2 regions of the Enterococcus sp. S86.2 genome follow, and region 1 is predicted to be linked to the other one. Evidence: predicted binding sites of a transcription regulator. Region 1 holds the regulator's gene; the other holds the start of a gene.
The links. The regulator NrdR, encoded in region 1, represses ribonucleotide reductase genes. The targets are predictions, from matches to a motif close to ACACNATATATNGTGT.
Positions count from the first base shown of each region.

Region 1 (16,511 bases):
GTGTTATCTGGTGATCGCGATTTAACACAATTAGCCAGTGATGATGTGACGGTTGATATTACAGTAAAAGGGGTCAGTGAAATTGAAGCCTACACACCTGCGCATATTGCTGAAAAATATGATGGTTTAAGCCCTAAGCAAATTATTGATATGAAAGGTTTAGCTGGCGATACCTCAGATAATATCCCCGGTGTAACCAAAGTGGGGGAGAAAACCGCCATCAAGCTATTAAAAGAGTATGGCTCAGTTGAAGGAATTTATGAAAATATCGATAAAATAAAAAAAAGTAAAATGAAAGAAAATCTGATTCATGACCAAGAACAAGCCTTTTTATCAAAAAAATTAGCTACAATTGATACCGCAGCGCCAGTGACGGTTAAAATTGAAGAATTAGCATATGCAGGCAAAGATTTGGATAAATTGGTGCCATTTTATAAAGAAATGGACTTCAAACAATTTTTAAGTAAGTTAAATATCGTAGAAGACCCAGCTGATTTGGCAGAAATTATGTTTGAGGTGGTGGATGAATTTACCGCTGAAATGTTTCAAGCAGACATGGCGCTCTATCCCGAGATGTTATCTGATAATTATCATTTGGCTGATATTGTGGGGGTTGCTTGGGGAAATGAGCAGAAAATTTATGTGACTGATAATTTAGCTGTGTTTGAAAATCACGATTTTCTAAATTGGCTTGAGGAAAAAAACAATAAAAAGACCTATGATGCCAAACGTACCTATGTTGCTTTAAACCGTTATGCCAAACGGCCACAAGGTATTACGTTTGATGTTTTACTGGCTGCGTATTTGTTAGATACAAACGATAGTAACAACGATATCGCAGGTGTAGCCGAACATTATGGCTTTACTGATATTCAAACAGATGAAGCTGTTTATGGCAAGGGGGCTAAAAAAGGGCTGCCTGAAAATATGGAAGATTTTTATGCCCACTTGGCCCGCAAAGTAAAAGCAATTTTGTTTTTAAGTGAAAAACTAGATGAAGATTTAAAAGAAAAAAATCAAAGTGATTTATTTTATCAGATGGAGTTGCCTTTATCACAAATTTTAGCTGAAATGGAAATCGCTGGTATCACAGTCGATAGCAAACGCCTTTTGGATATGAAAGGCGAGTTTGCCACACGCCTTCATGAAATTGAAGAAAAAATTTACGCAGAAGCTAAAGAAGAGTTTAACTTAAATTCGCCAAAACAATTAGGTGTTATTCTTTTTGAAAAAATGGGGCTTCCGGTAATCAAAAAGACCAAAACAGGCTATTCAACAGCTGTCGATGTTTTAGAGCAATTACAAGACCAAGCGCCGATTGTTGCGGATATTTTAACGTATCGTCAGATTGCTAAAATTCAGTCGACCTATGTTGAAGGCTTATTAAAGGTCATTCAACCGGACCAAAAAATCCATACGCGTTATGTTCAAACCTTGACTCAAACGGGCCGCTTAAGTTCGGTTGATCCTAATTTACAAAATATTCCTATTCGCTTAGAAGAAGGACGTAAAATTCGACAAGCCTTTATTCCCCGAGCTAAAGACTGGGTGATTTATTCCTCTGACTATTCGCAAATTGAACTACGGGTATTGGCACATATCTCAGATGATGAGCATTTAAAAGAAGCCTTCTTAGAAGGTCAAGATATTCACGCCAGCACAGCAATGCGGGTTTTTGGGATTGAAAAGGCTGAAGATGTGACGCCAAATATGCGTCGTCAAGCAAAAGCGGTGAATTTTGGAATTGTTTATGGTATATCTGATTATGGTTTATCACAAAATCTAGGAATTTCCAGAAAAGCAGCACAACAATACATTGATACTTATTTTGAAAAGTATCCTGGGGTTAAAAAATATATGGAAAGTATCGTTCGGGATGCAAAAGATAAAGGGTATGTTGAAACCCTGTATCATCGTCGCCGCTATCTTCCAGATATTAATGCTCGGAATTTTAATGTGCGCTCTTTTGCAGAACGTACCGCAATTAACACTCCTATTCAAGGAAGTGCCGCTGATATTTTGAAAATCGCCATGATTGACCTGGCAAAACGGTTGCAAGAAGAAAGTTTATCAGCTGTTATGTTACTGCAAGTCCATGATGAGTTGGTTTTTGAAGTGCCAGAAAATGAACTAGAAAAATTGGATAAACTAGTCAAAGATGTCATGGAAAATGCCGTGGCATTACACGTACCCCTTGTCACAGATAGTAGTTGGGGCAAGACGTGGTATGATGCCAAATAAGAAGGTGGAAAAATGCCAGAATTACCAGAAGTTGAAACAGTCAGAAAAGGGTTGTTACAACTTGTTTTAAATAAAGAAATTGCAACTGTAACTGTTTTTTGGCCCAAAATTATCGCAGCGCCAGAAGTTGAGATTTTTAAAAGCGAATTAGTCGGACAAAAAATTGAAACGATTGGGCGTAGAGGGAAATATTTAATTTTTGAACTTTCCGATTATGAGTTGATCTCCCACTTGCGAATGGAGGGGAAATACGAGTTCTTTTCATCAGACACAAAAGCAGTCGTGACAAAACATACCCATGTTATTTTTCACTTTACCGATGGTAGTCAATTGCAATATCGGGATGTGCGTAAATTTGGTCGAATGGCACTTGTTTTAAAAGGTGAGGCCCAAAATTTTAAAGGGATTGCGCAGTTAGGTCCTGAACCAACCCCGGAAACGTTTAAGCTAGCCCAGTTTAAATCAGATTTGAAAAAAACTAAACGGGAGATTAAACCGGCTTTATTGGATCAAAAAATGGTGACAGGCTTAGGCAATATTTATGTTGATGAGGTGCTGTGGTTAGCAAAAATTCATCCCATGCAGCCTTGTGATAGCTTAAATGATGCCCAGATTAAACGTCTGCGCCTTTGTATTATTGATGTTTTAAACAGAGCAGTGGCAGCTGGTGGAACGACTGTACGCACATATTTAAACGCATTAGGAAAAGCGGGAAGCTTCCAATTGTCTTTAAACGTTTATGGTAAAACGGGCCAGCCGTGTCCACGGTGCCAAACTCCGATTGAAAAAATTAAAGTGGCGCAAAGAGGAACGCATCTATGTCCCCACTGTCAAAAACTAATCTTGAGGTGATGAAGATGAGTTTTGTTTTAGGCATTACTGGTGGCATTGCCAGTGGCAAAAGTACAGTTGTGAATATCTTTAAAGAAAAGGGCTTTCCCGTGGTCGACGGGGATGTCGTAGCGAGAAAGATTGTTGCCCCTGGGCAACCTGCACTGGCAGAAATCGCAGCTACTTTTGGTTTAGAGATGATACAAGCTGACGGAAAACTAAATCGCAAAAAATTAGGGGCGCTCATCTTTCAAGATGACAAGAAACGACAACAACTTGATAAATTAATGAATCCTTATTTGCGGCAGCAAATTAAAGCTGAGATTGTAGCTGGTAAAAAGATAAGTCCATTAGTCGTGGCAGATATCCCTTTGATGTATGAAGGTCATTACGATCATTACATGGATGAAGTTGCCGTAGTTTATGTGGACTTTTTAGAGCAAAAAAAAAGATTGATGGCCCGCGATTTGATTGATGAAAAAACAGCAGAAGTTAAGATAAAAAGCCAAATGCCGCTAATCGAAAAAAAGAAATTAGCCGATACCGTTTTTGATAATACCGGCAGTAAAGCAAAAACAGTTCAGCAAGTATTAAATTGGTTAGCTGTTCATTTCAAAAATGAATCATGAGTTTTTATAATGAATAAGTCTGAAAGCTTTGGGATAAATAATCCTGAAGCTTTTTTGCTAGAAAAAGTAAGATTGCCACAAAAAATAGATCAGTTTACAAAGATGAGCCCATAAAGCTTTTTTTATCACACATTCTATGCACCAACGTTTTTTAATAAATTGTCAGGCGTTAATTTGGCACTGAAATGTGATAGTTTTTTAAATTATTCATTCAAAAGCAGACAAACACAGTCTTTTCTTAGGTACAAGACAATACAACACAATTTTTTTCTGTTATAATATAAGCAAAATTCCTAGAAATTAAATGAGGTGAGAAGATGCGTTGTCCCAAATGTCACCATAATAGTTCCCGAGTTGTTGATAGTCGTCAAACCGATGATGGGCGTACGATTCGAAGAAGAAGAGAATGTGAAAACTGCGGCTTTCGTTTTACGACCTTTGAAAAAATAGAAGCAGCACCTTTATTGGTTATCAAGAAAAATGGTGAACGAGAAGAATTCAACCGTGAAAAAATTTTACGTGGGTTAATCCGTTCGGCAGAAAAACGGCCTGTTGCAATGGAGCAAATGGAGCAAATCGTGGATCATGTGGAAAATCGTGTCCGCTCTTTAGGTGAAAATGAAGTATCGACGACTTTAATTGGTGAATATGTGATGGAGGATTTAGTGGATGTGGATGAAATCGCCTATATTCGCTTTGCCAGTGTTTATCGTCAGTTCAAAGATATGTCGGTTTTCTTAAAAGAATTACAAGATATTGTCGCCAAAGCAAATGGCAAGGACACAACAGAATAAAATTGGAGGCTGCATTTTTTTGGAATATGCCTATGAAGCCAACTTACAACCAAAAGCAATTTATGAAGTGAAAAAAAGTTTGCCCTTAACTCGTGACGCAGAGAAGTCTTTAGTTAATTTGTATCAGCCGATTATTGGGGCCGATGCGCTAGCTTTATATTTTTGCTTATTACAAGATTTTGAAGATACACAAGAAAATTATACCCATTTGGAGTTGCTCAATGCCTTAGATATGGGATTATCAGCACTGAAGGCAGCCAAAAAACGCCTAGAAGGTATCGGATTGTTAAAAACTTACTACAGGGAACAACCCGAAGTTCGTTTTTTATATGTCTTAATGGAGCCGTTAACTCCTCAAGACTTTTTGGCAGATGAATTAATGTCTTTTTTACTTGTAGTAAAAGTAGGGCAAAATAAGTTTCGACAATTAAATCGACGCTTTAAGCCGGAAAGTGTCAATACGGCTGGTTATCAAGATGTAACGACAAAGTTTGGTTCGGTATATAGTTTTTCTCAAAATGAATACCAAGCCAATCAACCAGTTATTGAAGCGGTCGTAAAAAAGGCACCGCAGGATGTGGCGCAGTTACCGCTAGCTGAAAATCAGTTGAACTGGACTTTATTACGAGATTTAGCTACCAAAAAATTTATTAATCCAACCCAAATAACAGACACCTTAAAAGATAGTCTTACGCTATATCATGAGATGTTTGGTTACGATGAACTGCAATTGACAAATTTAATGGCTGAAGCTGTATCTTTAACCGATGGCACAATTGATGTACGAAAATTAAAAAACGTCGTTTATAAACAAAGTCAAGATCTTTTACCGGAAAAAAAAGCAGTTGTCTTAAATTACGACAGCGACACACAACTTCGCCGCAAAAATACGCTATTGGCTCAAGGCTTTACTGAAGCTGATTGGTATCGGATTTTAGACAGCGAGGCCTTAGCACCGATGGAATACTTGGTGAAATTAAAAGCTGCTAAAGGTGGCTATGTAACCAAAAATGAAGAGTGGCTTTTAACCGATTTGGTACAAAAGTCACCATTGCCTACGTCAGTTATTAATATTTTATTGAATTACTTGTTAGTCACACAAAATAAAGCCCAATTGCCGCAAGCTTTAACCAATCAAATTGCTAATGATTGGTCGCAAAATAAAATTAATACACCAGAAGCGGCCATTAAGTATGTGCAAACGACGGTAAAAGAAAAACAAGTTGCCAAAGAACAACGGCAAAAAAATGGTGGGAGAGTACAAAATATTGTCAAAAAAGAAGACGTCCCCGATTGGTCAAAAAAACAGTCGACGAGTGATCCAAGTCGTAAAGCTGAAATTGACAAGATGATGCGGGAATATTTCAATGATGAAGAAGGTGAAAAATAATGGAAGATGTCGGCAAAGGTGTCAACGAACTATTTGAACGGCGGAATTTTCAGCAAAAGTATGATGAAATGATGCAAGAAGTTTTGGCTGATCCAACTGTTAAAAAGTTTTTGGCTGAAAATAAAGATAAGTTAACACAAGCAGATGTGAAAAAAAGCTATCCAAAATTGTATGAGTTTGTCCAAGAAAAACGCAAATTCACATTAAATGATCCCACCATGATGGCCCCAGGTTATGAGCCCCGCTTGGTTTTGAACTTTCATTATATTGACGTCGCCTATGTCCCCACTGAAGACTTATTGGAGCGCCGTAAACAAGAGGAGATTAAAAATCGGGTCAGTACGATTGATATCCCAAAAGATATTCGTAACGCGAATATGAAAAATTTCGACAAAACAGATGCCCGCGAGGAAGCTCTGTTTGAAACGATGAAGTTTGTTAAAAACTATACAGAAAATGCGCAGGCTTTCCATAAAGGACTGTATTTAGCTGGCGATTTTGGTGTGGGCAAGACATATTTATTAGGTGCGATGGCAAATGAGTTGGCAAAACGCGGCTATACTTCAATGATGGTGCATATGCCAACCTTTACTTCGATGATGAAAAGTTCTGTTGCCGATAATACGGTCGCAGAAAAACTAGAAAATGTGAAAAAGCCTAAAATTTTAATTTTGGACGATGTCGGGGCAGATGCGTTAACAGCTTGGACGAGAGACGAAATTTTCGGTGTTATCTTGCAATATCGCATGCAAGAACAATTGCCGACTTTCTTCACTTCTAATTTCACAATGGATGGTTTGGAGAATCATTTGCGCCTAACCAAGACCGCAGATGAACCATTAAAAGCCAAACGGATTATGGAACGTATTCGTTATTTAGCAAAAGAGATTATCATGTCAGGACCTAATCGCCGTAATGAATAAAATGAATTGACACGAATTTTCTTTTGCAGAAATTTTGTGTCAATTTTTTCGAAATAAAAATCAAGGATGCGCAAATTTTTTTTAAGGAGAACACAACATGAATGAACAAGAACTGTCACAACGCCTGACAGTCGTGGGCAATGCAGTCCCTAAAGGCGCACGCTTAGCTGATATTGGCTCAGATCATGCTTATCTGCCAGTTGCATTAATGCTAGCAGGAAAAATTTCTTATGCCGTATGTGGAGAGGTAGTAAAAGGTCCTTTTCATTCGGCACAAAAACAAGTCGCCAAAAGTGGTCTAAACAATCAAATTGTTGTACGTTTAGCCGATGGTTTAGCGGCTATTGAAGCTGCTGATGAAATTGACACCATTACCATTGCGGGTATGGGGGGAACTTTAATTGCCAGTATTTTAGAAGATGGGAAAACAAATGGGCAATTAAGTGGAAAAGAACGGCTTGTTTTACAACCAAATGTGGGGGAACAAAACGTGCGGCGTTGGCTACAAAAAGAAGGCTATGAGATTTTAACAGAAAGTATTTTAGCTGAAAATGATAAGATTTATGAAGTTATTGTTGCAAAAAAGACAGCTGTTAAAAAAGAACTATCCCCAATTGAAATTTTCTTTGGACCGCATTTATTAGCTGAAAAAAATAGTGTCTTTTTAAAAAAATGGCAACAAGAACAACAAGCTTTAGAAAAAGTGTTAGGGCAACTGCAAAAAGCGAAAGTAGTACCAGAAAAAAAAGTTAACGAAATTAAACAAGAATTGGCATGGATCAAGGAGGCGTTGACATGTTAGCAAAAGACTTTATTAAACGTTTTGAAGCGTATTGTCCCTTATGGCTAGCAGAAAAAGGCGATCCAGTAGGTCTACATATTGGAACACTTGATAAGCCAATTAAGAAAGTGATGATGACATTAGATGTGCGACCAGAAGTCGTACAAGAAGCAATTGAAAAAGATATTGATTTAATCATCGCGAAACATCCGCCGATTTTTCGACCGATTGAGCGTTTAACTGCAACAAATCCTCAGACTAAAATGTATCTGGAGCTAGTGAAACACGATATTGCAGTTTATGCAGCCCATACGAATATGGACATTATCCCCGATGGACTAAATGACTGGTTTTGTGAAATGTTGCAAATAAAAGTTGCTGACTTTATGACAGAAACCCATCAAGTAAAGTTTAAAAAATTAATTGTTTACGTTCCAATTGAAGCCGCTGCAAAAATGCGGCAAGCTTTAGGTGAAGCTGGTGCAGGTGAACAGGGCAATTATCAGTTTACCAGTTTTCAATCAGTAGGTATGGGACGCTTTATTCCAACTGCGGGTGCTAAACCTGCCATTGGTAATATTGGTGAAAAAGAAAGTGTGCAAGAAGCAAAAATAGAAGTTTTGTTACCAGAAACAATTGAGGCACAAGTTTTAAAAGCAATGTATGAAACACACCCTTATGAAGAACCGGCTTTTGATCTAATTACCTTAGATAATGAGCCAATAAAATACGGGATCGGTCGAATTGGCAAGCTAGCACAACCCATGGCACTTGAAGACTTCACCCAAAAAGTGAAGGAAGTTTTTGAATTAGATGGTTTGCGGTTAGTTGAACCTGTTTTTCAGCCCCAAAAAATGATACAAAAAATTGCCATCTGTGGTGGCTCTGGCGGTAATTTTTATCCGGACGCAATAAAAAAGGGCGCCGATGTTTATATTACAGGAGACGTGTATTACCATACCGCGCACGATATGCAGGCAAATGGATTGACGGTAATTGATCCAGGGCATAACATAGAGCGTGTCTGCATTCCCCGCTTTATTGAAAAAATGAATCAATGGAAAAAAGAAGAAAATTGGGAAGTAGAATTTATTCCTTCAACAACCAATACGAATCCATTTCAATATCTTTAAAAATTAAACTGTGTTTTTTAAACACTTGGGAGGAACTATGATGTACGAAAATTTATTACCCCGCTTTTTACGCTATGTTAAAACACAAACACGTTCTGATGCTACGAGTAAAACAACACCCTCTACACAGACGCAAGTGGCTTTTGCCCATGAACTAAAAAAAGAATTAGAAGAATTAGGCTTACAAGATGTACTTTATAATGAAAATAATGGCTATGTCATCGCGACGTTGCCAAGTAACAGCGATAAACCAGTCAAAACAATTGGTTTTATTGCTCACATGGATACTGCGGACTTTAACGCTGAAAATGTAAACCCGCAAATTATTGAAAATTATGATGGACAATCGACAATCAATTTAGATCCAGCAGGGAAATATACCTTAAATACGAATGATTTTCCAAATTTAAAAAATTATGCTGGCCAAACGCTCATTACAACCGACGGGACAACGCTATTGGGTGCAGATGATAAAGCCGGGATTGCTGAAATTATGACGGCTTTAGAAATTTTAATTAAAAACCCTGAAATTAAACACGGTACAATCAAAGTCGGCTTTGGTCCAGATGAAGAAATTGGCGTTGGCGCTGATAAATTTGACGTTGCCCAATTTGGGGCTGATTTTGCTTATACGATGGACGGTGGGCCTGTCGGTGAATTGCAATATGAAACATTTAATGCCGCCGCCGCAGAAATTACAATTCATGGTAAAAATGTTCATCCAGGGACTGCCAAAGATACAATGATTAATGCATTACGTTTAGCCATTGCATTTAATAATCAGCTACCACAAACTGAAATTCCAGAAAAAACCGCAGGCTACGAAGGCTTCTTTCACTTAATGGCCATTAACGGCAATGAAGAAGAAGCAAAAATGAGCTACATTATCCGTGACCACGATCATGAAAAATTCGAAGCCAGAAAAGCATTGATTACAGGAATTGCAGACAAAATGAATGGGCAATTTGATGAAAAGCGCATTGATGTGAATATGTACGATCAATATTACAATATGAAAGAAATAATTGAAAAAGACATGAGCATTGTAGAAATTGCCAAAGAAGCGATGTTGGCTTTAGACATTAAACCGATTATCGAACCTGTGCGTGGTGGGACCGATGGCTCTAAAATTTCACAATTAGGCACACCAACGCCAAATATCTTTGCCGGTGGGGAAAATATGCATGGTCGTTTTGAATTTGTATCCCTTCAAGCAATGGAAAAAGCGACAGATGTTATTGTGAAAATCGCTGAATTAAATGCTGAAAATGCATAATTTATTCAAAACTTTCTAGTATACTTGTTATAATGAAGCGAGAGGCCTACGCTTGGCGTAAGTAATCTCGCTTTTCTTTTTTAAAAATAATTTGTAAATAAAGGAGTTTTGTTCTTGTTTAACGAAAACCCGTTATGGTTTTATCTAATCTTAGTGAATTTATATGTTTTCTTTTTAATGTATTACGACAAGCGGCAAGCAGTAAAAGGCGGTCAGCGAATTTCTGAAAAAAACCTCTTATTTATGGGCATGGTCGGTGGTGGCTTAGGTGGGTTACTTGCTCAGAAAATCTTTCACCATAAAACCCGTAAGAAGAAATTTTATCTTTGCTTTTTAATCGGAATTGCCGTGTGTTTATTGCTTATTGTTTATTATCACTAGTAGTTTAAAGGAGGTTTTATGAAAATTAATTCAAAAACGAAATTACTCTTGAATATTGTACTACTGGTTGTAATTTTAGGGGTAATGTTTTATTTGTTGCAAAATTCCTTTGGTGAAATTTTGGCAGAGTTAAAAAGTACGACTGTTTATGCTTTAATCACCGTTTTTGCCTGTGGTACACTCTACTTGATTGCCGAAGGTATCAATATTAAAACCTTAGCCGAACCCTTTACTTCCGATTTTACCCGGCGCGATGGTTTTTTTGCTGTTTGTTATTATACTTTTTATCGTGTGGTTACCTTTGGGGCAGGGACTCTCATTTCAGAGGTGAATTATTATCGGCGTAAAGGATTGAGAGTTTCTGATGGGGTAGGCGTGACTGCTCTTCACATGGTGATGTATAAACTGGCATTACTGGTCTATGCCCTCATTGGCTTACTTATTCAATTTTCTTTGTTTTATGATAAAGCACCAAATATGATCCCGTTAATTTTAGCTGGTATGATTGTAACTTTTTTGATTATTGCAGCTCTCTTGCTTCTTTCTTTGAGCTTGAAATTGCAAGTTCTTTTTGTCAAGATAACCAATAAATTATTCAAATCACAAAAACTGCGGGAAATGGTGGATCAGGCGAATTTACAAATATATTCGTTGCGTTTGGCAGTGAATGGTATCTTACAAGAACGTCCGCGAATTTTTAAAATCTTTTTGCTAAACTTATTGAAAATGGCAATCTGGTATGTGCTACCTTATTTTCTGTTGGTGGAGAATCATCCGTCGCTAGACTTTTTACTGACCTTTTCCCTGATTAGTTTTACCGTTATTTTGGCTGGGGTGATTCCAACACCTGCGGGAATTGGTTCTTTTGAGTTTGTGTATTTATTGTTGTTTAAACCACTGGTTGGTACAGTCGATGCCGTATCTTCTATGTTGCTGTATCGCTTTGCTACCTATATTTGGCCTTTTGCCTTGGGTTTTGTTTATATTTTATGGGATAAACGCAAAGCAATTAAAGGCGAATTGAAAGAATTAAATCAAAGTAGTGAAAAGACAAACTAGAAGCTCATTTCTGGTTTGTTTTTTTGTTTCTAAATTTAAAATTAGAATATCATGATAATAATAATCTTCCTTAATTGTAAGCTGCGTTAGACGTTTTTCATTCCATTATTAAAGTAAAAAATACAATAAAAGCGATAATATCAGTGGATAACGAACGTATTTTTCAGTCAACTTTAACAAGATTTTTTTATGTTTTTAACGATAAAGATGAGTTTTATATATTATATAAATAAGAAAATGATAAGAATATGATTATACCAAGGCGGTTGCCGGAATAAATAACAGCGCTTTCTAAATTATCTTGTTAGTGCAGGATTTTACAACTTTTTGAAGAAAAAAATTAAGGTTGGTACAATAAAGTTGTAAGAATATGATGAGGATAATGAGGAGGGGCGAATATGACGAAACGGAAAAAAATTCTAATAGTTGTAGTTGTTGTTGCGATGTTGCTGCCCCTTTTAGAAGGTCTGTTTTCGATTTCTTCCCTTTGGCGAACATCTGCGAATGAACCAACGCCAACGGAATTAATCAATACCGACTTTTTAAAAGTCAGCTATACTTCGCAAAACGATACAGAAAAAGGCACGATCAGTTGGTTAATTAATTATGATTATGACATGTCAAAAAGCACAACAAATGATGTGAATGGTACCTATGAGAAAGGGAAACTCAAGCTTAAATTAACAAATGGTGAAATCGTTTCAGCAGCAGATCCCAATCTGCAATTACCAGAAACCCAGTTTCAAGCTGGTAGTGTTGAAAAAGGCAGCTGGATCGAAGCGAAATCTTTTACCGATAACGGGAAAGGAAGTTTTAAATATACGACAGCAATTGGATCTGAACCAAAATTAGCATTGCAATTTGATGGTGAAAATCCAGTCGTAATTGATTCAATTAGTACGGTGGCAACTTCTGAGACAAGCGAAGAAGAAACAGTACCATCGTCTACAGAAGAGTTTGAAGTAGTAGAAAATATTTTAGTTGGCAAATCAGCTGAAACTTTCACATTAAAAGGTCCAGCAGTTGAAAATCCAGCCGAAAAACCGCAAACCGAAACAAAGAAAGCAAATACCACAAAGCAAACTGTACAACCACGAAATACCAGAGCACTATCAACAGTCGGGAAAGATTTGATTATTTCACAAGATGCTATTGTGGAGAAGGTCCATGTAATATCAAAAGCAGCGACAAGTGGAAAGTCGCAGTACCAACCAACCATCAAACACAAAAAAAATCTAACTGCAGCACATACAGAAGACTACAATTCTGCAGCAGCGGCGTTAAGTGAAAATACCTATAAACTTTTCACCGCTGGAGCAGCAGGGACCGCTATCGTTTATAATAAATCAACTAATGGGACCAACCCCTATTATACAGCAATGAAGAATTCGAAAGAATCAAACAAAACTGCTACAATGCAATTTGAAAACAGTACTGGTAAAATGGAAAATGAGGAAATCACATTAATTTATGACCACGTAGGAGGCTATATCGGCGCTGATGGGCTAACACCAAAAAAAGTCGGAGCGGTTATTCATCTAACAAACATTGTAATCGGTCCTAGTGCTACGTGGAATTCATCTGATGTGAAACCATGGATGGAGTTTTCCCATAATCTATTTTCAGGAGTAATTTATGGAAATATCCATAAATTTGATATTGAATTTAATTTTTTTGATGCTGAAAAACATCCCAATGCCAGTGATACAAATATGCCAAATGATTTTATCGACTTTTCGGAAGGTTCGGACGCTACGATGACTTTTGCATCTTTAAACGGTTATGGTAATATAGATCTTCATTTCGGTGTAACAGCAAAAAATGCGCACGAATTTGCCGGTCGAATTGACGGTGGTCAAGCCGGGAACTTTGGAAGTACGTTAAATCCTCATAGTGGATCATGTAACTATGATAAAAATAGTTATTATAGTAATGGCTCCAATTCCTTTACAGATTATCTTGGTGGTGCAACCTTTGCAACGGCTGCTGTAACATTTCCAATGGCAGGTACAACCCACAAATATAAATTTGGCTCAACTCAAGGACGCGCCTGGAACACCTTTGCAAGTTCTAGTTTGGCTCAAGTCAATCAGAATCCGCCAACCAAAACGGTGCAACCGCTAAAACAGTATCAAAAAGGTGATAATTGGAATAGTCCAACAGGGGGTGTGTCTGGATTTGAACAACGCTATTACAATGATTTAGATCGCTACAATGACGGCAACGATCCATGGTCATTACCAGAAAAATATCGTGTCAAGGGTCACGATGCAGATAAGGAAAGTGAATTAAGTGAAGGTGTTCCTCATAAGGATGCCCGTTATGTAGAAACTGGCCAGGAGCACTACTATTTTATTAACCAAGAAACAATTGATGTTAGTTCAAAATCATTAATCGTACCTAAACAATATATAATTGAAGATACGTTGCCAAAAGGAGTGGAACTTTCTGACAGTAATTGGAAAGATAGCCTAACACTTTATAATATTAACGGAAAAACAAAATTTGAAACGAAGGAAATTATAAATTGGAATCCTGTTTATACTGAGGTGAAAAAACTTTTTGAAGATGATTCAACCTATGACAGAAGTTCTGGTAAATTAACACTGATTTTGACGGAAGCGGCTTCTCGAGCAATTAACGAACAATCTGGTGAGGACGGCTTTTATGGAAAAGACTTTAGCCTACGCTTGAAAGTTAAAGTAACCAATACCGTAGATGATAAAATTAACGATTTAATGGAAAATAAAGCGAAAGTGACCTTTGTTTATGGCACTAAGGAAGGACAAAAACCAGCCTTTGAAACAAACCTGGTCCACACCAAAGTCCGCGATAATAAAACTGCGATTGAATTTGAAAAAATAGACGGTCAAGGTAATCTATTATCAGGTGTTGAATTTAAATTGTACGAAAGCAATGGGGAAACTGTTATAACTTCTGCAACATCTGCCGGTGGAAAAGTTAAATTTGATACACTGGTTGCTCCGGGTAACTATGTCATTAAAGAAACTAAAACTCTTGAGGGTTATAAGCCAATTGGCGATTTGAAAGTGACTGTTGATCAAAACTTAAATGTAACTATAAAAGACAGCGCCGATAAGCCGATAACGGATAATAAAGTTAAAAATCACTTGTATCCATTCCGATTAGAGCTACTAAAAACAGATGGATTTGGTAGCAAATTAGATGGTGTAACCTTTACATTAACAAAAGACGATAAGAAGTATACCACTAAATCAAAAGATGGCGGGAAGATCACATTTAATGAAGATTTGGAACCAGGAACGTACACGTTAACTGAAACAGAAACGCTTGATGGATACAGTCGCGTTGCTAATACTTGGAATATTGTAATCTCCGCTAAAGATAAGTCCGCCACTATCAATGGGGAAAAATTAACGGTAACTTACAATAAAGGCCAAAAACGCTGGCTAATAACACCAAATGATAAAATTGGTAAGATTGAAAATAAAATTAAAGCCTTTGAGTTGTCTATATTAAAAATTGATGAAGTCACAAAAAATCCATTATCAAATGCCACATTTGAATTGTTTGCTAAAGAAGACAACGAATTTAAAACACCATTAGCAGAAGCTACAACAGATGGTTCTGGGAAATCAGTTTTCAAAAAAGAGGGAAATGTTTATGAATTAGCAGCAGGAAAAACGTATCTTGTTAAAGAAAAAACTGCCCCCGAAGGTTATATCTTATTGGAACATCCATTTGAAGTTGAAATTAGTAAAAAAGGTGTTGTAACAATTACCTATAATGGAAAAACTACCACTGAAGAAGACTTTAAATATGAGCTTACAAAAGGAGATACAAATAAAAACACAATTGAATTGACAGCAAAAAATACCCCAGAAGGTAGCTTGCCAACAACTGGTGGTCAAGGTATTAAGAAATTTATGACACTCTCGCTAGTAGTTCTGGCAATTGTCGGAGGATTAGGCGCCTTTTATGTTTATCGTAATAAGAAAGGAGGCGCTTAAAATGAAAAAGATTATGACAAGCATACTAGCACTGTTACTGCTATTACCTTTAGTCTTTACTTTTACTAGTAATGGCGAAACTATCGTAGAGGCCGCCGATAATCCTGAAGAAGTGACAATTTATTTGCACAAACGAATTTTCCGTGATCTTCGTTGGAAAAATAATAAAGAGCTGGAAGATTGGGAGTATCAAAATGATGGTCTGCAAATTGTGGGTGAACAATTAACAGAGCAAGATAATACGTTACTAGAAAATTCACTACCGTTAAATGGTGCGATGTTTGATATTTACGATGCAACCCCTTGGTATAAAGATGTCAAAGAAAAAGGGCAACTGCCAAATGGAGTCAAAGTTTCTTCTCAAAAAGATTTCGTTGACTACATCGCAACTTTAGCCCGAAAAGAAGCAATTAAAATGGCGGAGGAGTCAAAATTAACTAAAGTAAACGCTCAAGCGATTGTTTCACAAAAAACGGAAATGCCTGATGGCCGGACGTTAGAAGGGATTGCAACATTCCCTAAATTACCAGTTAAAAGTGGTGATGAAGAGACAGCCTATTTGATTCTTGAAACAGGTCTGACAGAGAAAAAAGATTTAAATGTGGATATGGAAAAATTAGGCCGACCACTTTTAATCACCTTGCCAATTTATGTCAATAACGAAAGTCTAACGCAAATTCATCTTTATCCTAAAAATGTGGGCTATGTCCGTGATCCGTACTTCTTTAAATTTGGGCAACAAGCAAATGGTGAAGACCTAGGACCAATTGCCGGCGCAAAATTTGCAATATATCGTGAAGAGGATGGTAAGAAACTTTATCTGGACATGAGCGATGTTAATGACTTGAAGAACAAATGGGTGGAATCAGAAGATCCGCTCCATGACGATCGTGTTAATATTTTTGAGTCTGATAAAGATGGGTTGGTAAATACAGGTGCACGCTTTTTACCATCGGGAACCTTCTACTTTGAGGAATTGGAGAGTGCTGAAGGGTTTGTAATCGGCAATAAAGAAAAACGAATCAAAATTGAAGTTCCAGAATCTTGGTACGATGAAGATGGCAATTACTTACCAGTATTA
Region 1 covers NZ_CM206813.1:1,640,326-1,656,836, reverse strand. The annotation lists gene polA (DNA polymerase I) at 1-2,241, shown strand, start outside; gene mutM (DNA-formamidopyrimidine glycosylase) at 2,254-3,093, shown strand; gene coaE (dephospho-CoA kinase) at 3,099-3,701, shown strand; gene nrdR (transcriptional regulator NrdR) at 4,019-4,495, shown strand; gene AC6R0T_RS07690 (DnaD domain protein) at 4,515-5,885, shown strand; gene dnaI (primosomal protein DnaI) at 5,885-6,808, shown strand; gene AC6R0T_RS07680 (tRNA (adenine(22)-N(1))-methyltransferase) at 6,906-7,610, shown strand; gene AC6R0T_RS07675 (Nif3-like dinuclear metal center hexameric protein) at 7,604-8,722, shown strand; gene pepT (peptidase T) at 8,763-9,998, shown strand; gene AC6R0T_RS07665 (DUF1294 domain-containing protein) at 10,113-10,379, shown strand; gene AC6R0T_RS07660 (lysylphosphatidylglycerol synthase transmembrane domain-containing protein) at 10,398-11,438, shown strand; gene AC6R0T_RS07655 (SpaA isopeptide-forming pilin-related protein) at 11,837-15,430, shown strand; gene AC6R0T_RS07650 (pilin N-terminal domain-containing protein) at 15,432-16,511, shown strand, end outside.

Region 2 (16,511 bases), 760 kb from region 1:
GGCCCAGAAGAAATCGTTGGGAAAAACAATAGAAACTGGATGTAATGCCAAACTTTATACGATTTAATCATGCCATCACGAGTTTCCATAATCATTTGTACCGATTTAAAGGTCAAATAAGAAATCCCTAAAAACCCTAATATAGAACTATGACCACCATTGAAAAAAGGTGTGACTTTGGTAATGGCTAAAGGCAAAATTGCCAAGACAACGGCGGTATAAAAGACGCCACTGCTATTTTTTTGCTGGCGATATAAAAAATAGAGGTAAACCAGTAACGTTTGCCAAACAACATAGACAATCAGCGCTACCCCTTGATGCCAACTTGCACCGCCAAAACTAACGTATAAGAAAAATAACGTCACAAGGGTTTGGTAAAAAGAAGGCCTTTTACCTGCAATCAACATACTTAAAATCAGTGGAATAAACGCAACGAGCAATAATAAAAAGTATTTAGGATCTGCATAGGGAATACTATGTGGAAAGACCATTAGCCGTTCACCTCATTTATCAGACCCTTACGATCGATTTTACCGTTTGCACTACGAGGTAATTGTTCCACATAAACAAAGCGTTGTGGGATCATGTAATCCATCACACCTTCAGCTAGTTCAGCTTTAATGGCTTTGGTTAATTGAAATTCTTTAGCAAAATCATTTTCATTGGCGACTACAAAAGCAACCAATTGCTGTACCTTGTGATCTTGATACTTGGGTACCACTGTCGCTTGTTTAACTAGCGATACTTGGTTTAAATGATGATCTACGTCTTCTAATTCAATGCGATAGCCATGAAGTTTCACTTGAAAATCAATGCGGCCTTCGTAACGTAATAATCCATCTGCTGGTAAACTCCCCGCATCTCCGGTTCGATAAGCCCAGTTACCATCTAATAAAAAGAAAGCTTGAGCGGTTTTTTCAGGATTATTCAAATAACCTTTTGAAACACTTGGTCCAGAAATGACAATTTCACCAACCTCACCGGCTGCTAATACATTCATTTCATCCATAATGGTTACTTTTGTATCCTCTTTTACATACCCAATTGGTAAGCGGTCAACTTGTTCTAATAATGCAGGAGTAATTTCCACACCAGAAATCGCCACTGTCGCTTCTGTAGGACCATAGGTATTGTAAATATGAGCCGCAGGAAAACGTTCCAATAAACTTTGAGCCGTTTTTTTCGTTAACTCTTCACCACAAAAGATAAATGTAGTTAAACTTGGAATGTTTTTTGCGTTGAATTCTTTTTCCATCAAGCAAATATCCATAAATGATGGTGTTGAAACCCAAACTTCCAATGCCAATTTTGGTAATGTGGCAAATAAGGTCTTAAAATCGTTGATAATTTCTTTTTTCAAAGGAACTAAAGAGCCCCCTGAACACAATGCCGGATAAACATCAAAGACAGATAAATCAAATGAGTACGGGGCTTGTGATAAAAAGCGACTTTGCTCTGGTAAAACAAAATCAGTTAGCGTCCAATTTACAAAGGATAATAAATTGTTATGACTAATTTGTACTCCTTTTGGAACCCCTGTGGTACCTGAGGTGAAAATTAGATAATAATTTTCATCATTTTGAACACTTTCAAATTTCGCCACAGTTTGTTTTGCAGCAAAAATTTCTGCTAATGCATTTGGTGTTATTACTTCACAGTCAGAAGAAATATCAGGCCACGCTTCCACACTAATGATTAACGCAGGCTGCGCTACATTTAAAATCAACTCCACCCGATCATTTGGCGTATTAGCTTCGATGGGGATATAGGCATGTCCTGCTTTACTAGCACCTAAAAAAGCGGCTAACATTTCAAATTCTAAATCACCGTAAACTACAATAGGTCTTCTATCAGCAAATTTTTCAGCTAAAAAGGTAGCAAGCTGATCTGACCATCTTTTTAACTGACCATAGGTATACTCTTTTTCATCAATATAGGCGATACGATTTGGTTCTTTTACGCTCCAAGAATCAATTTGTTCAATAATGTTTGTTACAGTCATCTGCTCTCACCTCTTAAAATTCATTGTAAATAAATGTGCCGCCCTGAATGTTCTTGTAGTGATACAAATAAATCAGAATCAGTAGGACACAGAAGTAAAAGAGCGTTTTGCCAATAAATGTTAACCAATAATAGGTGTTTTCTTTTTGCAACCAATTTTTCATTATCACTCTCTCCTTTTCAATTTAAGTATAGAGTATTTGTTTAAATTAGAACATTTTTTCAACTTACAGTAAAAAGAAGAATCTAACACTTTCGTCACTTAAGCCCTTTCAATTTACTCACTTAAAAGGCTTTATCTAAGTACCATCGTTACTGATTTTTTTAATATGTAATGCACCTTTAATACTCACGGCATTTTCCTGAAATGAATTCTATTTTAAAGAAGCGTGCTATTTTAGAAAACAGGCCAAAATACACCCTAACAAAATCTTTTCAAGTCTGCAAGATGCAGTAAAAAGATTTTATTAGGGTGTATTTCACACAGGTATTATCCTCAGCTTTCCCAGCTGTGTAAGAAAAATTTGACTGTTAAAATATAGGCGACTAAATAAATCACTGCGACGATACCACAAAATAAATAAGCGAGCCAATAACTACCGTTGGTGACAAATTGGGACCATGTATAAATCGCAAACCCGGCATGACCACACACCAATAAAACTGGGGGAGCAAAAATCCAAGCATTTTGATAATACAAGTTGCGCTTCATTTGTTTACGACTAACCCCTAATTTTTGCAATAACAAGAAGTCTTTTTTACCATTTTCAACTTCTGAAAGTTGCCGCAACATGACAATCGCAGCAGTAGTAATCGAAGCAATCATACCTAAAAATGTTGCCACATACATGAAAATTCCCGCTTCTCTTGTGGCCCTGCGTACAATTGGAAAGCGACTCGTGTGATTTAACCGGGAATAGTTTCCAGTAAAAGCATGGGGAGTAGCATTCTTCAATACTTTGGTGGTAATTTCACCTTTTAATTCGTCATTTTTATACGTAAAGTCATAGTAAATATCATTTCCCCAATCAGATTTCAACTCTTTTTCAACTGAAGTTGCTAGTTGTTCTTCATCTTTTGTCTTTACATTGACCATAGCAATGGTGTAGTCAACCCCTTGAATACTCTGAAACTGTTCATCTGGTAAAACCAACACCCCAGCAGCATAGCGCAACAAAGCGTCCCCCAGCAAATCCGAATAAAAATGTTCTACTTTAATATCTAGCCCATTTGGCAACGTCACTTGGCGGCTAAGCTCGCTGACACTGTTAAACATCATATAATTATAATCAAATAAAATGCCACGATTAACCTGTAATGGCTCAATTTTAGGCAAATCAGGATGCTGTGCCTGAAATTTTTGATAGTCACTAAAGCGTAAAATATTAATTAAATTAAATTGCTCCATTTCTTCACTACTAAAAAGTTTGAGTGCAAAGCGGCCTGCTGTGACTTTATACTGTAAATTTTGGGTCGTGGTTACCTTGGCATCATTTTCACGAACGATAGCTTCTAGCTTTCCCAGTTCACTGCTGTGCACTTGAAAATCAGTTGGCGTTTCATTTTGACTGACGCGACTTTGAATACTAACAAGAGAAATTGCACCGCCAATTAATGCAATGGCTAATGATGTCAAAATAGTAAGCAGTGCCAAAGAACGCCAATTTTTTAATATAGCGACCAAACTGCGACTACGTTCGTAATAGTTTAGACCTTGATAACGACTTTTCTTTTTATCAAGAAAATAAAAAATAGTTTTTAAACCATAGCGATAAAATAAATACGTGCCGATAATACAAGCAAGTAAAATACCTCCCGGTAGCCAAATTAAAATAGAAAAACTTTTTGTCAGTAAGAAAAAGCGAAAAATTAGCGGTCGAATAAATACAGCAGCCAAATAGCCACAGCTAATTAACAAAACACTGAAAATACCTAATTTAATTTCATAAGGCTTTGTCTTTAACTTTTGCAAGTCAAACTGTGACTTAACCGAGAATACACCATCCACTTGCTTTTTAGATAAAACAATAATGTTTTGAAATGCACTGATAATAAAAACAAAAAGAAAAACAGCCGCAGTAACCTGAACAGATTGCCATGAAAAAAACAAGGTACTCGTAACATCTAAAGCCATTGCCTTTACTAAAATCATGGAAAAAAGTTTGGAAAAAATGACACCCAGACTAATCCCCACTAAAAATGCCAATAAGTTCAAGGCAAAAATTTCGACTAACGATTGTAAAATAATCCGCCGCCGTTTTAAACCAAACAATTGGTAAAGTGCAACTTCTTGCTGCCGTTTTGCGATAAAAAAGCGATTGGCACTTAATACAAAAAAGACCATCATCACAATGACAAAAAAACTACCAATCGTTAAGATATTCTCAATTTTTATATCTTGGCTAGCCCGTTTTGTTAGTGGCTGATCATGCGTCATGGCATTAAAAGAATAATAAATCATCACCGCCATCGTGATACTAATTAAATAAACGCCGTAATTGCGAAATTGTTTTAAAAAACTACGCCAGGATAATTTATAAAGCATTTCGTCGTCCCCCGCCGCCTAAAGTTGCCTGCATATCAATTACCTGTTCAAAGAAATTCTGCCTGCTACCTCTTTTGACAACCTCAGAAAAAAAGACACCATCTTTAATAAATAAAATGCGATTGCAGTAACTTGCGGTATAGGGGTCGTGGGTTACCATTAAAATGGTTTTATTTTGCTTTTGATTTAATTCGCTTAAATAATACAGTAACTCCGTGGCAGATTTTGAATCAAGCGCACCTGTTGGTTCATCGGCAAAAATAATCCGTGGTCGCACGACTAAAGCACGGGCAGCTGCCACCCGTTGTCTTTGTCCTACTGATAACTCTTCTGGATAACGATGTAAAATAGCTTTAATTCCTAATAAGTCAGCTGCTTCTGTCACGCGGCTTTCAATCTCTTCGACTTTTAAAAAATCAATCGCCAAAGGCAAGTTGATATTATCTTTGGCTGTAAGCGTAGGCAATAAATTAAACTCTTGAAAAATAAAGCCCAAATCTTTACGGCGAAAATCACTTAACTGATCTTCTTTTAGTGCAGTCAGATCTTGTCCGTCCACTTTTACTGTTCCAAAAGTCGGCAGGGCAATGGAAGCTAATATATTCATTAAAGTCGTTTTTCCCGCACCGCTTGGTCCCATGATGCCGACAAATTCTCCTTCATCAACACTAAAGGACAGATTATCTAGCACCTTGGTCTGATTAAAACGATTTCCATATGTTTTACTCAAATGTTTTACTTCTATTATTTTTTTCATATTTCAACCTCATTTAGTCCTTTTGTTAAATAATTTAAGACAACTTACTTATTATCTTTATGGTAGCACAAGGTGTTTTAAATGCGCAGTTTTTAAGGTAAGTCAAGGGAAAAATTTAAACAAAAATTTTTTCTTGTGCACCATTCATCTTTTTATGCAAATTTCTGTTTTTTATAAATAGCAAAAACCTATCCCTATCTGTTTTCAACATTTTTACATATTTTTTATACACTAGATATAGTGTTTAATAGTATTAAATCAAAACAATGGCACTATATATAGTTGTGTTTTTGGTTGCACCTGACTTACTTTTCGGCTATCATATTATGTGAGTTCAGACACAATAGTCTGCTGATTAAGCTGGTCTTTTCTAACTAGTTAACAGTAAAGGACATGGTTTAAGAAATAAAGGAGTGAGCAAAAATGATGGATTTAAAAAATGAGCAGCTAGCACGCGAGGTGCATCCCCAACTGCAAACCATTAAAATCATTAAACGAGACGGACGCCTAATGGATTTTGATGACCAAAAAATTTACGATGCTTTGGTTAAGGCAAAACAACAAATTCACGGTGAATTATCCCCGATTGATCATGAACGTCTATTAGAAATTGTTGAGCGGATTGATGCTGAAATTGGCCAACGCTTTTCAACCGATGTCAAAATTTATGAAATCCAAAATATTGTCGAACACATCCTTTTAGAAAAAGGCGAATATGAAATCGCAGAAGCTTATATTAATTATCGCACCCGCCGCGATTTTGACCGTAGTAAGGCAACAGATATTAATTTTACAATTGGGCGTTTAATTAACAAAGATCAAAGTGTCGTCAATGAAAATGCCAATAAAGACAGTAATGTCTTCAATACACAACGGGATTTAACAGCCGGCATCGTTGGAAAATCGATTGGCTTAAAAATGTTACCGACACATGTCGCAAACGCACATCAAAAAGGTGATATTCATTACCATGATTTGGATTACCATCCCTATACCCCTATGACCAACTGCTGTTTAATTGATTTTAAGGGCATGCTAAATGATGGTTTTAAAATTGGCAATGCAGAAGTAGAATCACCAAAATCAATTCAAACTGCCACTGCCCAAATCTCACAAATTATCGCCAATGTAGCTTCTAGCCAATATGGCGGTTGTTCTGCTGATAGAACTGATGAGTTATTAGCACCTTTTGCAAAATTAAATTATCAAAAGCATATGCAAGATGCACTAAAATGGATTGAAAATCCTAAACGTCGTGAAGAATATGCCAAAGCAAAAACCAAAAAAGATATTTTCGATGCGATGCAAAGTTTGGAATATGAAATTAATACTTTATTTACTTCAAATGGTCAAACTCCTTTCACTTCCCTTGGCTTTGGCCTTGGGACAAACTGGTTTGAAAGAGAGATTCAACGGGCTATTTTACAAATTCGTATTAATGGCCTAGGAAGTGAGAGACGAACTGCTATTTTTCCAAAATTGATTTTTTCAATTAAAAAAGGCGTTAATTCTAACCCCACTGATCCAAACTACGATATTAAACAATTGGCTTTGGAATGTGCGACAAAACGGATGTATCCTGATATTTTAAACTACGATAAAATTGTTGAATTGACAGGCAGTTTCAAAGTACCAATGGGTTGCCGTTCTTTTCTACAAGGTTGGCAAGATGAGTCAGGGCAAGAAGTAAACGTTGGTCGGATGAATTTAGGTGTGGTTACGTTAAACTTACCTCGTATCGCATTAGAGGCTGCTGGTGATCAAGATAAATTCTGGACACTTTTAGAAGAGCGTTTAGCAACTGTAAAAGATGCTTTGGTGTATCGCGTAGAGCGTTGTAAAGAAGCAATCCCTGCAAATGCCCCAATCTTATATATGTACGGTGCCTTTGGTAAACGTTTAAGCCGGACCGATGCCGTGAATGAATTATTTAAAAATAAGCGGGCAACTGTTTCATTAGGTTATATTGGCTTATATGAAGTTGCTTCTACTTTCTTTGGTGGTGCTTGGGAAAATAATCCGACTGCAAAAGACTTTACTTTAAGTATTGTCAAATCGTTGAAAGCTCACGCTGATGATTGGGGTAATGAATATGGTTACCACTTTAGCGTTTATTCAACGCCAAGCGAAAGTTTGACAGATCGTTTTTGTCGTTTGGATACTGAAAAATTTGGTATCGTTGAAAACGTCACAGATAAAGAATACTATACCAACAGCTTCCATTATGATGTTCGTAAAAACCCAACGCCTTTTGAAAAATTAGACTTTGAAAAAGATTATCCAAAATATTGTTCCGGTGGCTTTATTCACTACTGCGAATATCCGATGTTGCAACAAAATCCAAAAGCTCTAGAAGCTGTGTGGGATTATTCTTACGATAAAGTTGGCTATTTAGGCACAAATACGCCAATTGATCACTGTTATGAATGTGGTTTTGAAGGTGACTTCACCCCAACAGAACGCGGCTTTGAATGTCCGCAATGTGGCAATCACGATCCTAAAACCTGTGACGTGGTAAAACGAACTTGTGGTTATTTAGGTAATCCCCAAGCGCGCCCCATGGTACATGGTCGTCATAAAGAAATTTCATCCCGCGTAAAACATATGAAATAAGGCCACTTTTATGGAAGTTAGAAAAAATGACCCGAACTCAGGCAACTGATGCTCGGGTCTTATTGCAAAAAAGTAAACCAGCTTAGCTAAATAAGCGATTAACAGAAAGAAGGCTTTTTTTATGCGCAACCCCAAGCCTAAAGAATGGCAAGCAAGTAAATATAGTAAAAATTATATTGCCGACTATAAAGCATTTAATTTTGTCGATGGTGAAGGTGTCCGCAATAGTTTATATGTCAGTGGTTGTCTTTTTGCCTGTGAAGGCTGCTTTAATAAAGCTGTCCAAAACTTTAACTACGGTACTCCTTTCACTAAAGAATTAGAAGATCAAATCATCACAGACTTATCTCACGATTATGTTCAAGGCTTAACGCTATTAGGCGGTGAACCTTTTTTAAATACAAGTGTTTGTTTACAAGTAGTTAATCGAGTAAAAAAAGAATTTGGTGAAAAAAAGGATATTTGGAGTTGGTCTGGATATACTTTTGAAGAGCTATTGCAAGAGACTGACGACAAATTGGAATTGCTAAATAAAATTGACATCTTAGTAGATGGGCGCTTTGAACTAGACAAACGAAATTTAAATTTACAATTTCGTGGCAGTAGCAATCAACGAATCCTAGATGTCAAAAAATCATTGGCGCTTGGAAAAGCGGTTATTTGGGATAAATGTCACGATGCAACAGAAAATTTTGAACAAATAAAAAAACAAGATTTAATCTAGCCCTCCATCGCTTAGCTTCACAAAAATCAAACAATTGTCCCACTCACAAAAAAGTAGGATTTTCCTAATTTGCCTTATTTCTTAAAAGGCCTGCACCTGAAACAAACGATATAAACTTTTGTAAAGTAATTTATTTTCGTGAAAATTTTATCTTTTTCTAATAGTGTACAAAAAGTGAGGCAAAATAAAAATTCTGCCTCACTTTTTACGTATATTTACATTCCATTACTTTTCATCTTCCCACAAAGGTAAGGTCATATTTTCAAAAGTCACCGGATCCAAATTCGTCACCGTCACCCCTAAAAGGCGAATTCCCTTTTCAATGCCTGCAACGTCTTCCCAAATTAGACTAGCTTGAGAAAAAATCATTTGTTTATCAATTAAATAAGTAGGCAGTGTCTTTCTTTTGGTTACCGTTTCATAACCAGTATAGCGCACTTTTAAAACAATCGTTTTACCATGTTTGCCCACTCTTTTTAAAGATGCTGCAACTTTTTCAGACAATTGTCTCAGCTGCGTTAACACTTCTTCTTCTGTAGTAAGCGGGTTGCCATAAGTATGTTCTTTTCCAACTGACTTTCGCTGTCTTGTCACGGCAACCGGTGCATCGTGTATTCCCCGCACTTTTCGATACAAAGAGTAGCCCATTTTACCAAAGGTTTGAATTAACTCCATTTCTGTTTTCTCGTATAAGTCCGCACCGGTAAAAATTCCCATTTCATTCATTTTGGGGACTGTCTTTTTTCCGACTCCATGAAATTTTTCAATTGGTAAAGCCTTTAAAAAAGTAATCGCATCCCGTGGTGGAATAACCGTAATCCCCTGAGGCTTCATATAATCAGAGGCCAACTTAGCTAAAAATTTATTATAGCTAACTCCTGCTGAACAAGTAAGGTGAACTTTTTGCCAGACTTCTTTTTGAATTAAACGGGCGACCTTCACGGCTGAAGTACTGTTCACTTTATTTTCTGTAACATCTAAATAAGCTTCATCAATGGATACTGGCTCAATAATATCGGTATAACGGGTAAAAATCTGACGAACTTCTTCTGAAACTTTTCGATACTTCTCGTGGTTTCCCGGTACAAAAATAGCCTTGGGACACAATTCATACGCTTTTTGTGCACTCATTGCAGAGTGGATCCCATATTTGCGCGCCTCATAATTGGCAGTCGTCACAACTCCTTTACCCCCAGTATCGCTGGGATGGCGTGCAATAACTAAGGGATGCTTTGCTAAATCGGGATCGTCTCGTTCTTCAACAGAAGCAAAAAAAGCGTCCATATCAATATGAATAATTTTACGACTTGTATCATTCTTTAAAGGAAATTGCAGCTCCCCCATACCCTCACCCCACATTCTAACTTATTATACTAACACAAACAAACGTTCGCAAGTTTTCTCGTTAATAAAAAATTTTTTTAATAATACGTTAGTTTTTAACAAAAAAATCAGCCGCTTTAATCGGCTGATTCGAAGATTTCATGATATTTTTTATAAACAACTTGCTTTTTAACTTGATTATTTTGTGCTACTGTTTTAATCGCTTGATTGGGTTTCATCCCAGTTTTAACTAAATTTTCTACCTGCTCTTTCAAAGATAACATAGCCGTCTCAGCAGATACATCATCTTTTCTGCTACCAGAAGAGCCTGCTACCATTAAACAGCACTCACCTTTTACAGCATTTTCTGCCAAATAGCTAGCTAATTCCACCAGATTGCCCCGTAAATACTCTTCATGTACTTTGGTCAACTCACGGCAAATAACTGCCTGTCGACTGCCAAAAACTTCAGCTAAATTTGCAACGGTTTGTTTTAAACGATAAGGTGATTCATAAAAAATTAAAGTTGCCATCTCGTTTTTCAACGTATTTAAAACTGTGAGCTGTTCACTTTTCTTGCGGGGCAAAAAGCCATAGAAATAATTAGGTTGCGGGTTTAGCCCGGAGGCAATTAAAGCCGTTAACCCAGCAGTTGCACCAGGTAGCGCAACAACGTTTATCTCCTCTGCAATACACGCCACCACTAATTCATGACCGGGATCACTAATTGACGGCATGCCGGCGTCGCTTACTTGGGCAATATTTATTCCTTGCTGTAACAAAGTAATTAATTCTGGCACTCGTTCTTTAAAATTATGTTCATGTAAACTTTTTTGTGGTGTTTTAATTTCAAAATGATTCAATAATTTTTGCGTATTGCGAGTATCTTCACTGGCGATTAATTGTACCGTTTTTAACGTCTCCACGGCACGATACGTCATGTCTTGTAAATTGCCAATTGGTGTAGGTACCAAATAAAGCGTTCCGCTTATTGGACTTCCTTTAAAACTGCTTTGCTTTTGCACTTGTTATCACCTTTTCATAAAGTGAAAAAGAATTGATTGAAAAGGATAGAATTACCTTTTAATCAATTCCTCGTCACTTAATTTTGACTTTCACGATATAATACTTCCAAACAAAAAACGCATTGCTCGTCGTTTTCTCTTCTGGCACCATAGGATTCACGGCAAATATGAAAACCTTCTTCATAAATCTTTTCCAAGTTCATCCGGGATTTTGACATACCTTGTTTAACTTCTTCAGCGGCATTTTCTTCTTTTAACTCTTGCAAGTATTCCCGTAGTTTTTGATTTTCTAATTCTAAGGTTGTATTCTTCTCAACAATTTCTTGCAGGGCCGCTTTCATTGCTGTCAATTGCTGTAACGAACTCTCTAAATCTAACTCTAATTTACTTAATCCATCATAAATATCACGTTTGTCCATGCTCACTGGCATCACCTGCTTTTTTTGCTTCATCGGCTGTGGCAGCTAGACTGGCTACTTGTTGCGCCTTGAAGTCTTTTAGTTCCTCATAATGATACTCCACCGGCGTTTCTTTTTGGAATAGCCGCACTTTTACAATCCGACTTAATAAATTCAAACCGATAACTTTTCCCTTGCCATCTGGTGTCTCAATCTCTTTACCATAATCTGGTAATTCTCGTTTTGCCGCTTCATATTCATCATTTTCATATTTCAAACAGCACATTAAACGGCCACACAAACCAGAAATTTTGGTTGGGTTTAAAGATAAGCCTTGATCTTTAGCCATTTTAATCGAAACAGGAATAAAATCACCTAAAAAAGTCGTACAACATAACGGTCTACCGCAAGGCCCGATACCGCCTAATAATTTTGCTTCATCCCGTACACCGATTTGGCGCAACTCAATTCTTGTTCTAAACTCACTAGCTAAGTCTTTTACCAACTCACGAAAATCAATTCGACCATCTGCTGTGAAGTAAAAAATCATTTTACTCCGGTCAAAAGTATATTCAACAGAGACTAGTTTCATCGCTAATTCATGTTGTCGTATTTTCTTTTTTCCAATCACAAAGGCCGCTTTTGCGTCTTCTTTGTTTTGGGCTGCTCGTTTTAATTCTGCGCTCGTTGCAATATGTAAAATCGGCAGCACTTCATCAGGTAAATCCCCACTGTCAATTTCCACTTTAGGAATGACAACTTCTGCCATTAATTTGACTTGTTGGGATTCAACTATCACTTTTTCTTCATAACGATACTCTTGATCTTTACCAGGACGATAATAATAAACGTGACCTGCTTCTTTATAGCGGACTCCCACTACTTCCATTTAATTCCCTCCCTTACTTTAAATTTTAAAAGCTCGGTAACTACTCCCTGAACTTTTTTATGAAAGACGAACAATCCGCAAAACCAATTGTTCACATACATTTTGAAAGGCAACATTGGCCCGTAATTTTTGTTCAGCTTGCAAGATCAATTCTAAAATATCGTTAACTTTTTGCAGCTGCGGCAAGTTTGCCACTTCTTTTTTTCGTTGTTGGCGAAAATAAAACAACAACATTTGTAATAATGTAAACTGTTGCTCTTTTTCTTTTGCCAAAGGCGCCAACTTCTTTTGAACAAAAATAAAGGCTTGTAAATCTGCTTTTTCAAGATAGCGATGCCAAGTTAAAACAGCATCCTTAGCACTATTAAACCATTCATCTTGTGAGAATTCAATTGCTTTTTCAAAGCTATTGGTAAGGCTTGCAAGTAAAGTTGCACTTTTTTCCCCCACCCCTTCAGCGACCAAACTTTCAAAAAGGTGTGTCTTTGATAAGGGGGTAAAGTGGATAAGCTGACAGCGGGATTGAATCGTTGGTAAAATGCGTCCTAACGCACTGGTCTCTAAAATTGCTAAAAGGCCTGCTTGGGGTTCTTCTAAAAATTTTAACAAACTATTCGCTGCGCTAACGTTCATTTTGTCCGCATCTGAAATAATGAAAACTTGTCGCTTTGCTTCAAACCCTTTTTTACTAAATTCAGCCTGGAGTCGTCGTATCTGATCAACTTTAATCGTTTGCCCCTCAGGCTTTATAACTTGAACATTCGGGTGCTCGTTTAACTGAATCCGGATGCAATTATTGCACACATTGCAAGGCTCGTTAGCTACTACATTGGTGCAAAAAAGACGTTTAGCCAGCCACATACTCATTTGATGTTTACCAGTGCCACTCTCCCCTTCAAAAAGATAAGCATGAGACATACGCTCATGCTCAATACTTTTTTTTATTTGGGCAAAGACCTGGGGCTCATTTTTTAATAAAAATTCTTGCTCCGTCATTTTACTTGCTCCTTAATATTGATGGAAACCTTCGACTGGTAGAACAAAAACTGTTGCGCCACCGACTTCAACTTCGACTGGATAGGGTACTTGTCCGTCTAGGGAAATATCTAAAGACATGGGGGTTGAAACATACTGTTTTCGTGACTGACACGTCTTTTTAATCAATTCAAGTGCTTCTTGCACCCGTTCATCTTCAATCCCGATAATAAACGTACTGTTACCAGCTTTTAAAAAGCCGCCGGTTGAAGATAGTTTTGTGGCCCGAATATTATTGTCAATAAACTCGTTAGCCAAACGGTTACTATCTTTATCTTGTACAATTGCCATAACTAATTTCATAAAAATTGCCTCCTTTTAATTGGAAAGACTTCACAAACTGACGTGACTGCAATGTATTCAGCTAAATTATTCTAAGAAAAGCTGGCTTGCCTTTGTGGATACTCGCTTTTCCAGTAAATCGCATTTCATTGTATCCTATGCTTTTGTTCTTTAGAAAAATTGAGGATATGCTTCAGTGATGGCAGTAAAACTCGCATCCACTACATCTTGTAAACTCATTCTGGCATCAACTTTGTGAATCCGAATGGGATCTTCTTCGGCCAATTTCAAATAGGCATGACGCACCCGTTGATGAAATTCCAAACTCTCAATTTCCAAGCGATCCGCTTCACCATGACGGGAATTTTCGATCCGTTTTAATCCTGTGTCTGAATCGACATCAAGATAAAGAGTGAAATCTGGCTTTAAACCTTCTGTTGCAAATTCATTAATTTTAGCAATTTCCGGAATACCAATTCTGCGTCCAGCTCCTTGATAGGCCAAAGAACTATCTACGAAACGATCACAAATCACGATTTTACCAGCGTTTAAAGCAGGCATAATAACTTCAACTAAATGTTGACGTCTGGCTGCTGCATATAATAAAGCTTCTGTGCGATCATCCATTTCTTCATTACGAGGGTCTAAAATAATTTTTCTGATTTTTTCAGCGATTTTTACACCACCGGGTTCCCGCGTTTTAACGATGCCGCGTTTGGCAATCAGCTGAATCCGAGGAAATAATTCATTAACAACGCTCGTTTTTCCTGCGCCATCTGGTCCTTCAATCGTGATAAATAATCCGTTCACAAGTTTGTCCTCCAATTATCTATTAACATTATTGTACAAAAAAATTATAAATTTTGAAACTTTACAACTCACGGCGTCCTTCCACTGCTTTTAAAAGGGTTACTTCATCGGCATATTCAATATCACTGCCGACAGATAGACCGTGAGCCAATCGGGTTACTTTAATTCCAGCTGGTTTAATTAAGCGGGACAAATAAATGGCGGTCGCTTCTCCTTCGGTCGTAGCATTTGTCGCCAAAATTACTTCTTTTACTTCATCATCATGTAATCTTTTCAAAAGAGTTGGCACGTTAATATCTTCTGGTCCGGTTCCTTCCATTGGCGATAAAACGCCATGTAAAACGTGGTATAAACCGTGATACTCCCGCATTTTTTCCAAAGCCATCACATCTTTTGGTTCTTCGACAACTAAAATTGTACTGCGATCCCGAGTTTGATCGGCACAAATTGGACAGGGATCTTCTTCTGTGATATTGCCGCAAATGCTACAAAAATGTAGGTCCCGTTTAACACTTAAAAGGGATTTGGCAAATTCATTGACGACCTCGTCTTTCATATCGATTGTATAAAAAGCTAACCGTGTGGCGGTTTTTTGTCCAATTCCGGGCAGTTTCATATAGCTGTCAATTAATTTGGCAATTGGTTCTGGGTATTGCATAAACATTTCTCCTTAAGCTAAAACTGCTGTGCGACACTTTTTTAAAATCCTGGCATACCTTTTGTATATTTTCCTAACGTTTGTTCGGTTTCTTTTTCGATTTTACTTAAAGCATCATTGACTGCCATCATGACTAAGTCTTGTAGCATTTCACTATCTTCTGGATCAATCACATCAGAGACAACACTTAAGCCAGTCATTTTTTTATCGCCAGTAAACGTCGCTTTTACATATTCATTGGTTGAAACACCAACAAATTCTTTTTCATTTAAAGCCGCTTGTGCTTTTGTCATTTCCTTTTGCATTTTTTGTACTTGTTTCATCATGCCTTGCATATTTCCCATGCCACGCATCATATTAACCACTCCTTCAATTTTTAAAATTTAGACTAATCGTCGATTACTTTGACCACATCTGAGCCAAATAAAGCGACTGCTTTTTGGGCTGGATCTTCATCTTCTGTAGCAGTCGCATCTGGTGGCAAATGATTTAATAAATCGTCATCTAAAATACCAGCTTCCACTAAATCTAGCCCGTTATTTTGCGCTTGCCTATTTTCATTTGCAGCATTTTCGACTACTTTTTCTTGCTTGTTTGCTTTATTTTCTTCTTTTTGTGAATCATCATCAGCTAATAGGCTGCCATTTTTTTGCGCTGTCACAAATTCGCGCCTTAACTCTTGCCAAGCAGCACTGGTTAAATAGACCGGCTGCGGCGCATAATCTGGGATCATTTTGCTCAAATTATTGCCAATGAGCTGACTCATCTCCTCATCGGCAATAGCTTTTTGACAGATAATTTCATAATCAAAGGTCACGACAATTCCATTTGCACTAGCAGCTCGCACTTGCCCTTGCCGTAAAACTGCTTTTTTTGTAATCGGTAAACTTGCCAATAAATCTTCCCAGACGATTTGCGTTTGATGTAAATTATCTTTTGTTGCTGCTTTCAAAACGTTAAAGACTTGATTTCTGGGAACGCGCAGATTATTTTGCTTCCGATTATGATTTTTTTCCGGAGCTTTTGAAACGGTTGGCTCCTGCTTCACCACACCTGTTGATTGGAGTTGTTTTACCTCTTGTTCCAATTGTTCAACTTTTTGTTTTAAGGCAACAACTGAATTATCCGCATTTGATAGCGCAACTGGCGTGTTGGCCTCAGTTGAAGCTATGGCGGTAGTCGTTTTAATTTCAGCTAATTTAACAATACAGACTTCCAAATAAATTGTGGGGGAATTTGTAAAACGGACTTCATTTTGTGTCTCATTTAAAATTTTAATCCAATCAAAAATCTGTTGGCTACTTAACTGCTCAGACAAGTTTTTAAAAGCAGTAGTTAAATGCCCTGCCTTTTGTTGCAGTAATTGTGGCGCTTTTTGATACAATAATAAATCGCGACAATAAACCAATAAATTTTCAAGTAACCGCTGCGCTTCTTTTCCTTCGGCTAAG
Region 2 covers NZ_CM206813.1:882,097-898,607, reverse strand. The annotation lists gene dltB (D-alanyl-lipoteichoic acid biosynthesis protein DltB) at 1-491, opposite strand, end outside; gene dltA (D-alanine--poly(phosphoribitol) ligase subunit DltA) at 491-2,002, opposite strand; gene dltX (teichoic acid D-Ala incorporation-associated protein DltX) at 2,016-2,165, opposite strand; gene AC6R0T_RS04050 (FtsX-like permease family protein) at 2,498-4,546, opposite strand; gene AC6R0T_RS04045 (ABC transporter ATP-binding protein) at 4,536-5,303, opposite strand; gene nrdD (anaerobic ribonucleoside-triphosphate reductase) at 5,727-7,916, shown strand; gene nrdG (anaerobic ribonucleoside-triphosphate reductase activating protein) at 8,038-8,640, shown strand; gene dinB (DNA polymerase IV) at 8,866-9,984, opposite strand; gene rsmI (16S rRNA (cytidine(1402)-2'-O)-methyltransferase) at 10,101-10,988, opposite strand; gene AC6R0T_RS04020 (DNA replication initiation control protein YabA) at 11,066-11,407, opposite strand; gene AC6R0T_RS04015 (PSP1 domain-containing protein) at 11,394-12,275, opposite strand; gene holB (DNA polymerase III subunit delta') at 12,333-13,271, opposite strand; gene darA (cyclic di-AMP receptor DarA) at 13,284-13,613, opposite strand; gene tmk (dTMP kinase) at 13,764-14,402, opposite strand; gene recR (recombination mediator RecR) at 14,464-15,060, opposite strand; gene AC6R0T_RS03990 (YbaB/EbfC family nucleoid-associated protein) at 15,102-15,416, opposite strand; gene dnaX (DNA polymerase III subunit gamma/tau) at 15,449-16,511, opposite strand, start outside.
Region 2: the regulator NrdR is predicted to act here: its motif matches at 5,532-5,547, upstream of nrdD (anaerobic ribonucleoside-triphosphate reductase).